Linked DNA regions of Prosthecobacter debontii. The protein of the gene in region 2 binds, or shares a complex with, the protein of the main gene of each other region. Links are inferred from orthologs where the notes say so. Each region holds a gene or a part of one and is shown on either strand. Other genes may lie near its edges. The genes, in order: nuoB, B5D61_RS14000 and nuoD.

The links.
Region 1: the proteins of B5D61_RS14000 (region 2) and nuoB are in contact, whole or in part, in a crystal structure (PDB 6Y11), measured with the Thermus thermophilus proteins. The link is inferred for Prosthecobacter debontii from one-to-one orthologs. Residues at the interface, in WP_096411122.1 of Thermus thermophilus: Arg36, Val44, Arg45, Met46, Gly47, Pro48, Asn49, Arg50, Val51, Leu57, Gln58, Ala61, Asp62, Ile64, Lys65, Ile67, Phe68, Lys69, Glu70, Ile72, Val74, Glu223, Ala224, Glu225, His233, Thr234, Glu235, Tyr236, Ser237, Trp241; in WP_096411117.1 of Thermus thermophilus: Arg16, Glu17, Gly18, Leu24, Leu27, Val28, Trp30, Gly31, Arg32, Asn34, Ser35, Trp37, Thr54, Asp55, Ala56, Asp59, Ala61, Arg62, Phe63, Gly64, Glu66, Val67, Phe68, Arg69, Ala70, Ser71, Arg73, Gln74, Ala75, Asp76.
Region 3: the proteins of B5D61_RS14000 (region 2) and nuoD are in contact, whole or in part, in a cryo-EM structure (PDB 6ZJN), measured with the Thermus thermophilus proteins. The link is inferred for Prosthecobacter debontii from one-to-one orthologs. Residues at the interface, in WP_096411122.1 of Thermus thermophilus: Ala224, Glu225, Gln226, Glu227, Ala295, Trp297, Phe298, Arg299; in WP_223903221.1 of Thermus thermophilus: Pro35, Ser36, Asp139, Gly141, Ala142.

The regions. Positions count from the first base shown.
Region 1 is NZ_FUYE01000011.1:33,686-36,797, forward strand. Bases 76-3,035 are described here. They hold nuoB (NADH-quinone oxidoreductase subunit NuoB), read right to left. Parts: upstream 1,844-3,035; coding sequence 1,307-1,843; downstream 76-1,306. Other genes in these bases: B5D61_RS16035 (sialate O-acetylesterase), read right to left, coding at 76-541; B5D61_RS16040 (NADH-quinone oxidoreductase subunit C), read right to left, coding at 672-1,250; B5D61_RS16050 (septal ring lytic transglycosylase RlpA family protein), read right to left, coding at 1,966-2,574; B5D61_RS16055 (alpha/beta fold hydrolase), read right to left, coding at 2,646-3,035. In the rest of the region: more of B5D61_RS16035, read right to left, coding at 1-75; more of B5D61_RS16055, read right to left, coding at 3,036-3,112. UniProt on the Escherichia coli protein: NDH-1 shuttles electrons from NADH, via FMN and iron-sulfur (Fe-S) centers, to quinones in the respiratory chain. The immediate electron acceptor for the enzyme in this species is ubiquinone.
Region 2 is NZ_FUYE01000008.1:276,834-279,901, reverse strand. Bases 139-3,054 are described here. They hold B5D61_RS14000 (complex I subunit 1/NuoH family protein), read right to left. Parts: upstream 2,246-3,054; coding sequence 1,031-2,245; downstream 139-1,030. Other genes in these bases: B5D61_RS13985 (hypothetical protein), read right to left, coding at 3,050-3,054; B5D61_RS13990 (trimeric intracellular cation channel family protein), read left to right, coding at 2,425-3,036; B5D61_RS14005 (NuoI/complex I 23 kDa subunit family protein), read right to left, coding at 473-1,018; B5D61_RS14010 (NADH-quinone oxidoreductase subunit J family protein), read right to left, coding at 139-469. In the rest of the region: more of B5D61_RS14010, read right to left, coding at 1-138; more of B5D61_RS13985, read right to left, coding at 3,055-3,068. UniProt on the Escherichia coli protein: NDH-1 shuttles electrons from NADH, via FMN and iron-sulfur (Fe-S) centers, to quinones in the respiratory chain. The immediate electron acceptor for the enzyme in this species is believed to be ubiquinone.
Region 3 is NZ_FUYE01000003.1:13,653-16,716, reverse strand. Bases 26-2,937 are described here. They hold nuoD (NADH dehydrogenase (quinone) subunit D), read left to right. Parts: upstream 26-807; coding sequence 808-2,067; downstream 2,068-2,937. Other genes in these bases: B5D61_RS04845 (sugar phosphate isomerase/epimerase family protein), read left to right, coding at 2,838-2,937; B5D61_RS04850 (NADH-quinone oxidoreductase subunit NuoE family protein), read left to right, coding at 2,109-2,609; rpsU (30S ribosomal protein S21), read left to right, coding at 390-620; B5D61_RS04865 (hypothetical protein), read left to right, coding at 26-299. In the rest of the region: more of B5D61_RS04865, read left to right, coding at 1-25; more of B5D61_RS04845, read left to right, coding at 2,938-3,064.

The DNA.
Region 1 (3,112 bases), on a different replicon or contig from region 2:
TCTTATGCAATGTGCGACCGTAAAAGTAACCCACGGCACTGAAGGGGCCGACGGTCTCAGGGGAGCACTCTTTCCACTCGCCTTTGAAATCTTTTTGAGGCTCCTGGGTGCCGACTTGGGGGACTGAGATCAGACGGATGTTGGGAAACTTAGCCATGGCGATCTCCAGATCGGCGTCCCAGGTGCTGCCCACATTCCACTGCATGTTGGATTGGCCCGAGCAGATCCAGACTTCACCCACGAGCACGTTTTTGATCTCGCGGGCATTGCTGCCTTGGATGGAAATGGTAGCAGGCTGGGCATTGGCAGGCACGGGGTCCAGCGTCACCGTCCACTTGCCATCCGCACCGGCTTTGGCGGTCTTGGTCTGGCCAGCAAATTTCACCGTCACATCCGTGCCGGGTGTATCCCAGCCCCAGAGGGGATTGGCCTGCTTCTGCTGAAGCACCATGTTATCGCCAATGATGGCGGGCAGCTTGATTTCTGCACTGGCGGATAGAGCCAGGGCAGCCAGGAGGGACGTGATCGCAAGAGTGCGCATAAGTGAGAGCGCACTAATACGTCAGCAAGGGATGAAACCCTTCGTGAAGAGTCGCTTTTTACGGCAGTCCTTTCACCTGATCACAGTTTAGGAGCAAAGCTTGCCTATGACGACTTCAAGCTTCCCCAAATCAATCAATCGCTCGGCGTGACCGAGGCTCAGCGGCGATGGTGTCATCGGCTCCGGCGCTGGTGACGAAGGGCCCGTCGGCCATCGGGGCGATGCCCGTGAAAGCCACCTCAGGCATATCGCTCGGCTTGCCGGCCAGAGGGAATTCCTTGCGCAGGGGGAAGTAGGGGTAGCCTTCCCACATGAGGATACGGCGCAGGTCGGGGTGACCTGCGAACTTGATGCCCATCATGTCATAGACCTCCCGCTCATGCCAATCGGCTGTGGCCCAGATGTCGCTCACGGTCGGCACGTTGTCCTCTTCGCCATCCGGGATCTGGGCTTTCACGCGCAGGTGTTGGAGATGTCCGTAGCCGTAGAGCTCATAGACCATCTCGAAGCGAGGCTCCTGACCCATATGATCCAGGCTGGAGATATCTACGAGATAGTCGAAGTTCAACTCGTCGCGGCAGTATTTCAGCAGCTTTTTAGCACTCTCCAAAGTGACCTGGACGGTGTGCTCACCACGAAATTCGACCGTGCCGAGGACGGCTGGACCGAATTTGTCTTTCAGAGCTGAAACCATTTGTGCGGCGTTCATGAGAAAGGGAAGGGGGGCTAGACCTGAAAAAGGGAAGACGGCGGTAGCGGTAGGAATCAGGACAATTCCAGTTCGTTGATGAACTCGCGCTTCTGTGCGGCGGTGGATTCTTCGTTTTCGATCTTGCGCTGAAGGCGCATCAGGCCTTCCAGCAGTGCCTCAGGGCGTGGAGGGCAGCCAGAGATATAGATGTCCACCGGGATGAGGTTATCGATGCCCTGAAGCACGGCATAGCTGCGATACATGCCACCGCTGGAGGCGCAGGCACCCATGGCGATGCACCACTTGGGCTCGGGCATCTGGTCCCAGATACGCTTCACGGCGAGAGCCATCTTGTAGGTCACAGTGCCAGCCACGATCATGACATCGGCCTGACGAGGGGAGAAACGCATCACTTCAGCGCCGAAGCGGGAGAGGTCATACCGGCTGCAAGCGGCGGCCATCATTTCGATCGCGCAGCAGGCCAGACCCATCGGCATCGGCCAGAGGGAATTTTTGCGCATCCAGTTGATTGCCGCGTCCAGCTTAGTGAAGACGACGTTGCCCTCGATTTTCGAATCGTAAGCGGCGTGAGTTTCAGCAGGGACGACCATAGCTAGAGTGGGAAAAAGGGTGGAACGCCCAAGAAATACGCCCCGGCAACCCCCCCGGCAACCCGTTTGTGAAAGTTTTCACAAGCTGCGGACTTGCCAGTCAGGCGAAGACCTGGCTCCGATTAGAACGTCCGTAATCCGGGAGGTGGGGCACCGGCCCCATTGAAGGCAGGGGCATTGGGAGCCCCCGCTGCGGGCTGTTGCACTTGATAGCCGCCTCCGTTCTGCGGGGTGTAGCTGGGATAACTCTGAGTCGGCTGAGGGGTATACCCGCCGCCATAAGCAGGCTGGGGCTGGTAGGTGGGTTGAGGAGAATAGCCGCCTCCATAAGCCGGAGCTGCCTGATGGGGGGTGCCATAGGCACCGCCCGCCACAGTCTTCGCTGTGACTTCGACCTGTCCCATCTGCATGTAAGGGATGCCGATGTACTGAGCGGCGACGCTGGAGAGATTAATGATCCGCCCAGGGTAATAAGGGAAGCGGTCGTTGATCGTGACGTTGACCTTCCGGCCATTCATGATGTTTTTCACCGTGACCACGGTGCCGAATGGCAGACTGGTGTGGGCCGCAGTGTAAGCCTGCGGGTGGTAAAGTTCACCGGAGGAAGTCGGGCGGCCAGTGTAGTGATCAGCCACGTAGGAGGCCCAGCCCTGTTCGCGATAAGCAGGTGGCCGCGAGGCGCAACTCACTAGGGCCAGCAATGCGAGAGAAAGAATCTGGCGACAAAACATTCTGCTCAGTTCATACACAAAGAACGGTCTGACGTCATCCTTATAATCTAAGAAGCTTTCTCCTATAGATGCTAAGAGGAGACGGAGAGCAGGGTGTCGTCCGGTTCCCACGTCTTGTGGGGTAGAAAACAGCCGTCTTTGAGAAAGCGTTCCACCGCCCGGAGCACTGTGGGTCGCCACATCATGAAGGTGTGATCTGCGGGAGTGACCATAAAGTCCGCCTGTCCCTCTACCCACCCGCCTGAAACCGTTACGATGCCGTCAGACTCGGGTCCCAGGATTTCCCGGAAGAACGGAATCACGGGTTTATTGCCCATGATCACTCCTGTGCCCGGTGGCACGACACCCAGTTGGCGGGGCGTGCTGTTTTCATCCACCCCGAGTTCGTCAACGACCGGACCCAGCAGCCAGCGCGGCCAACGATAGTGAGCCAGCCTTTCCAGCACCTCACTGCCTTGATTCGGTGGCCCGAGCATGACCGTCCGACCCAGAGGGAAACGACGATCCCTGGAAACGGCCCATTGGCGGAAAAGAATCC
Region 2 (3,068 bases):
TCAGACCCATGAGCTTGGCATCGGGAAGCACGCCTGCTTTGAGATCGTTGGAAATAGTGGCCAACTTCGCTGAAGACGAGGTCGATGCCTGCTCAAGGTTGAGTGCAGCGTCCTTCAAAGGAACACTCCCTGCATCAAAAGAACTGCATACGGTGGCGACTTGAAGCGCCAAAATGGCGGCCAGGACGATTCCGCCTGCGATGGCTGGCAGGTTGGGCGCTTTGCCTTCTTCGGCCTTGATGTCCATGAGCATGATGATGAACAGGAACAACACCATGACGGCACCAGCATAGACCAAGATCTGAATGATGCCGATGAAATAGGCATCCAGACTGAGGAACAGAGCTGCCAAGCCAACGAAGCTCATCGCGAGGGACAGAGCGCTCGTGACAGGGTTGCGCGCGGTGACAACCAGCAGGCCAAAGCCTAAGGTGATAGCGGCAAAGAGATAAAAGAGGATCGAGGGCATGGCCTACTTCAGTTCATTCCACTTGTTCACGAGGCCCACACGCTGACCACCGATCTCATAGAGCTTCTTCTTGTCGTGCACCATTTCAGCGCGGGATTCGCCCGTGATGGCGTAGTCTTTGCGCAGAAAGATGGCCTGTTCAGGGCAGACTTCTTCACACATGCCGCAGTAGATGCAGCGGATCATGTCGATTTCGAATTCTTTCGGGCGCTTCTCCACCTTAGCCCATGGATCGTCACTTGGGATTTCGCCTGGGGTGATGGTGATGGCTTTGGGGGGGCAAATGAATTCGCAGAGCTGGCAGCTCACGCAACGCTCACGGTTGTGTTCATCTGTCACCAAAGCGGGAGCGCCGCGGTAGTGAGCCGGAAGATTGGCATCCCACTTTTCTTCGGGATATTCCATGGTCACCTTGGGTTTGCGCCCGGTGATTTCACGGAAGGTTTTCAGAGCATGGCCCAAGGTGATTTTCAGACCTTTGAAGAGTGTGGAAATGAACCACTTCTCGTGCCAGGCAAGCTTGGGGCGTTGGACGATAATCGTTGCCATCGGAACGGATATTTAAAACTTCAGCGGGAACCAGATCATGAGCACAGCGGTCAGGACAACATTGGCCAGAGCGAGCTCGAACATGAACAGCCATCCCAGCTTCATCAGTTGGTCGAAGCGGAAACGCGGCAGGGACCAGCGGATCAGGATGAAAAAGAGAATGAAACCGACGATCTTGGCAAAGAAGGTGGCGATATGAAGGATACCGAGCCAGATCGGAGTCGCGCCAGCAGTGTATTCCAGGCCCAAGAGAGGTGCAAAGGGAATACTCCAGCCACCCAGAAAGAGTGTCACCGCGATGCCTGACCCAATGATCATGGCGGCATATTCACCCATGAAGAAGAGGGCAAATTTCATGGAACTGTATTCCGTGTGATAACCTGCGACGAGTTCGGTTTCGCACTCGGCCAAATCGAAGGGAAGGCGGTTGGTTTCGGCAAACATGGCCACCGTGAAGATGCAGAAAGAAATCAGCATCGGCACCCAGAGGACCCAACGTCCGACAGTGAGGCCGTTGCCCCACAGTGGCAGCAGAAGCCAGCCATTAGCATCTTGATAGATGGCCATTTTGGAGAGGTTGAGTTCGCCAAAAACCATCAAAACTGGGATGACGGAAAGGCCCAGAGACAGCTCATACGAGATCATCTGAGCCGAAGAACGAACGCCGCCAAGGAAGGGGTATTTAGAATTCGATGACCAGCCTGCGAGAACGATGCCGTAAACGCCCAGAGAAGCGATGGCGAAGACGAAAAGCGGCCCAACGTTGAGATCGGCAATCACCGATTTGATGGGAGCCGTGAAACCCGTGCCGCCAGCGGCGACGATAAGGGGATTTAAGAAGCTCAAATCCAGCTCACTGCCGAAAGGAAGGACCACGCAGGTCATCAGTGCAGGCACCATGGTCAGGCAGGGGGCCAGCCAGTAGTAGAAGGTATTCACCGTGCGGGGGGTGAAATCCTCTTTGAGCAGGAACTTCAAACCATCCGCCAGGGGCTGAACGAGACCGCCGATGCCGAAGATTTGAATGTCTTTTTTGAAGCCGAAAAGCGTCAGCGGGATGCCCGTCCGGTTGGGGCCCACGCGATCCTGAATGATCGCGGAGAAGCGCCTCTCTGCGTAAACGGAGTAGGCGACCATGGGCAGGATGACCAAAAAGGTCAGAAAGACGATCTTCACCACTGAAGTGATGAGGAGGGTAAGATCAAAGCTGGCGAGAAGTGTTGCCATGGGGCTCGGTCATTATCAGGAAGGCTTTACAACGGGCAACCCGAATTTGTGAAAAATTTCACAAGCTCCGTCTTTTGAGAGTCTTTTCCCTCATGTTTGAGCCAAAGGCAGCGGGTGAATGGAGAGAAGATTTCGTCGCTTTGCTTATCGCTTTGGTGAAAAACAAGGCAGAATAGGGCATGCCTCCCTGGATCGAATACTCTGCCTGTGCTGTTTGCGCCATCTCTGGCGTTTTAGCGGCGGAGGGCAAACGGATGGATCTCTTCGGGGCCGTGGTTCTTGCCTTAGTGACCGCCGTGGGCGGGGGGACTGTCCGAGATCTCTGCCTTGGCATTCGTCCCGTGTTTTGGGTCCAGGCCACGGATTATCTTACGTGGTCGATTGTCGCAGCGGTGGGGACTTTCGTCCTCGCTCGTTTCATGCCAATGCCAGCCCGTGCGTTAGCCGTCGCGGATGCCTTTGGCCTAGCGTTGTTTGGGATCGTCGGCACTGAGAAAGCCCTCTTTATGGAGGCGCCTGCCTTAGTTGCGGTCTTGTTGGGGATTGTGACCGCCGTTGCGGGAGGCATTTTGCGGGACGTGCTCCGTGGCGAGATTCCGTGGGTGTTTCGTCCCGAAGTGGATCTTTACGCCACGGCCGTTTGTATCGGAGCCATGGTGTTCATTCTGATGCAACAGTGGCTGCCGTCTGCGGGCTGGCATCGCTATGCAGCCATGAGCGTCATCCTCGTCCTCCGCTTAGCGGCCATGCGTTGGAAGTTGCGACTGCCCATTTTTGAAACTCGGGGCTAATCAAGCCGCGTGCTCAGAGAGGCTCGCGTCCC
Region 3 (3,064 bases), on a different replicon or contig from region 2:
GGAATGGTCCGACGGCTCTTTCATTAGGCTGCTACATGGCGGCCTTTGTTTTGATGATCGGAGGTCGCTCTCACTGGAGTCATCGCATCGTGACTTGTTTTATGGTAATTCTCATGGTGGGAAGTTTGTTGCCCCTCTTGACCGAACCCGACTTGGCCCAACGAGTTGGGCCGGGCGTGGGCATAGCGGCACTCGTGGTTCAAGTCGTTAAAATATGGATCTTTGGCGGCTTCATTTTTGGTTTTCCCAGCCGGCGTTATTATGGCCTTGCTTCCAAATCAGAGGCTGCTGAGGCTTAAAAGCGCGATAGAAGGCATCTTTCTATTTGACGAAAGGTCAGGAGCCTCTACAATCGCCGCCCCTCTTCAAACTCATTTCTCTGAATCAGTATGCCCGAAGTCCAAATCCGCAAAGGTGAGCCAGTTGACCGCGCTCTCAAGCGTCTGAAAACCAAGCTCGAGATGGAAGGTATCCTCGAGGAAATGCGCCGTCTGCGCTCCCATGAGAACCCAAAGGAGCGCACCAAGCGCAAAGCCCGTGCTGCCGCTAAGCGGGGTAAGATCCGTTTCCGCTTCACATTGCCAAAGGCACCTGAAGCTGCTTCGGCTCCCGTAGCCTGATTTCTTTCCCGGGCTCGTTGTCTGGATTTCCAACCTCAAAAAGGCTGTCTGCTCGTTCAGGCAGCCTTTTTGTGTTTTTGAGTGGGTCTTAACCTTTTAGAGCTCTTGAATCTGAGCTTGTGAAATTTTTCACAAATTCGCCTTGCCGCTGTTTCTGCGGCGGAGAATAGTCCTTTCCACCCTGATTATGCCTGCCGTAACCCGTGAATACGAGACCCCGGACACCGCCGCGAAGGCTGCGATGCACCTGGACGGGCTTGAAGAGACGACCAATGACATTGTGGGCGAGAAGCTGGTCCTGAATATGGGCCCCTCCCACCCAGCCACTCATGGCGTGCTGCGCATGATCCTAGAGCTGGATGGTGAGATCATCACCAAAGCGGAACCCGACGTCGGTTACCTGCATCGTGGCGATGAAAAGATCGCCGAGAACATGCACTACAACCAGTTCGTGCCTTACACGGACCGTCTGGACTATCTCGCTCCTCTGGCCAATAACGTGGCCTACTCCCTCGCCGTCGAGAAGCTGATGGGCTGGGAAGTGCCTGAGCGTGGCCGAGCCATTCGCGTGATCTGCTGTGAGCTGGCGCGTATCTCGGCTCACTTGCTCGGCGTCGGTGTGTTTGCCATGGACGTGGGTGCCATGACGGTTTTCCTCTACACGTTCACGGAGCGTGAAAAGATCTATAACCTTTGTGAGCAGCTTACGGGTGCTCGTTTCACCACCAGCTACACCCGCGTAGGTGGTCAGATTCGCGACCTTCCAGATGGCTTTGTGGAAGCGGTGCGGAAGTTCCTCAATGAGGTGGAGCCAGTGATCGACGAGATCGATAAGCTGCTCACTCGCAATGCCATCTTCATCGCCCGGACTCAGGATTTGGGCGTGATCAGCAAGGAAGATGCGATCTCTTACGGTCTGACCGGCCCGAACCTGCGTGGTTCCGGTGTGGAGCATGACCTGCGCAAGACCCAGCCGTATCTGGATTATCAGAAGTATGAATTCGATATCCCCATCGGCACCAAGGGCGATTGCTATGATCGCTATCTGGTTCGCATGGAAGAGATGCGCCAGAGCGTGCGCATCCTGCGTCAGGTGATGGATACCCTGCCTGGTGGCCCCATCAATGTGGCGGATGCCAAAGGGCTGCTTCCTAACAAGGAACGGGTGCTCATGAAGATGGAGGAGTTGATCCACCATTTCATCATTGCCACTCAGGGCATCGACGCACCTCCCGGTGAAGTTTATTTCGGTGCGGAAAACCCGAAAGGCGAGCTGGGCTTCTACATCCACAGCAAAGGCGGCGGCGTGCCGTATCGCTTGAAGATTCGTAGCCCCTCCTTCATCAACCTGAGCATCATCTCCAAAATGATGCCCGGACATATGCTCAGCGACATTCCTTCCGTGCTGGGTAGCTTGGACTTTGTGATGGGTGAATGTGACCGCTAAGCCCGGCGGCAGACGAAGCAGAACTTTTTAGAACGACGACGATGGCATTTGCAGTCCCCGCAGAATTGGAAAGCAAGATGGACGAGGTGATTACGCATTACCCTGTGTCCAAGCGCAGTGCCGTGCTTCCTCTGCTTCATCTAATGCAGGAGCATTATCGCTACATCAGCGAGGATATCGTGAACTGGGTGGCCGCAAAGCTGGGGTTGGAGCCTATCCAGGTGCTGGAGGTCGTGACCTTCTATCCAGGCTTCCGCCAGAGTGCCCCAGGTAAATATCATATCCGTGTCTGCCGCACGCTTTCCTGTGCTATGGCGGGTAGTTATGAGCTAATGGATTCCCTCTGCAAAGAGGCTAAAATTGATCGCAGCCATACCGATCACCACCACCCCATCGCGGTGAGTGAAGATGGGAAATACAGCATCGAATTCGCAGAGTGTTTGGCCAGCTGTGGCTTCGGCCCTGTGTGCATGGTGGAGGACGACTTCTTTGAGAAAGTCGATCCGGCCAAAGCTGGTGAACTGCTGGCGAAGTATCAATAAAGGTTACATTGACTGGGAGGGCCCGTTTCCTGTTCGATGGATATCATGCAGGGGTAAAAGCCTCATGATGCTGGCCAGGATTACGTTGAAGCCTGCGATGTTTGCCTGCTTGGGTGAATAGACTTTAGGATATGGGGCTGAAGCTAGGAGTGAACTCGTTCTTGAGTCAATGTATGCAGGGAAAGCCTGCAAGATTCCTCCGCTTGCGCGGTTTCTTCTCCCATCACCATGCCTGACCGCCGTTCCTTCCTGAAAAACGCTGCTCTTGTGGGTAGCTCCATCGCCTTTGCTGGCAGCCCAGCTTTCGCAGCCACTTCGCGCCAGCGGACCAATAAGCTGTGTTTCTTCACCAAGCATCTGCAAGGACTGGGGTATGAAGATATCGCCAGTCTCGCGGTCGAGATGGGAGTGGACGGCGTCGAGTCGCCAATTCGACCCAAGGGTCACATCGAGCC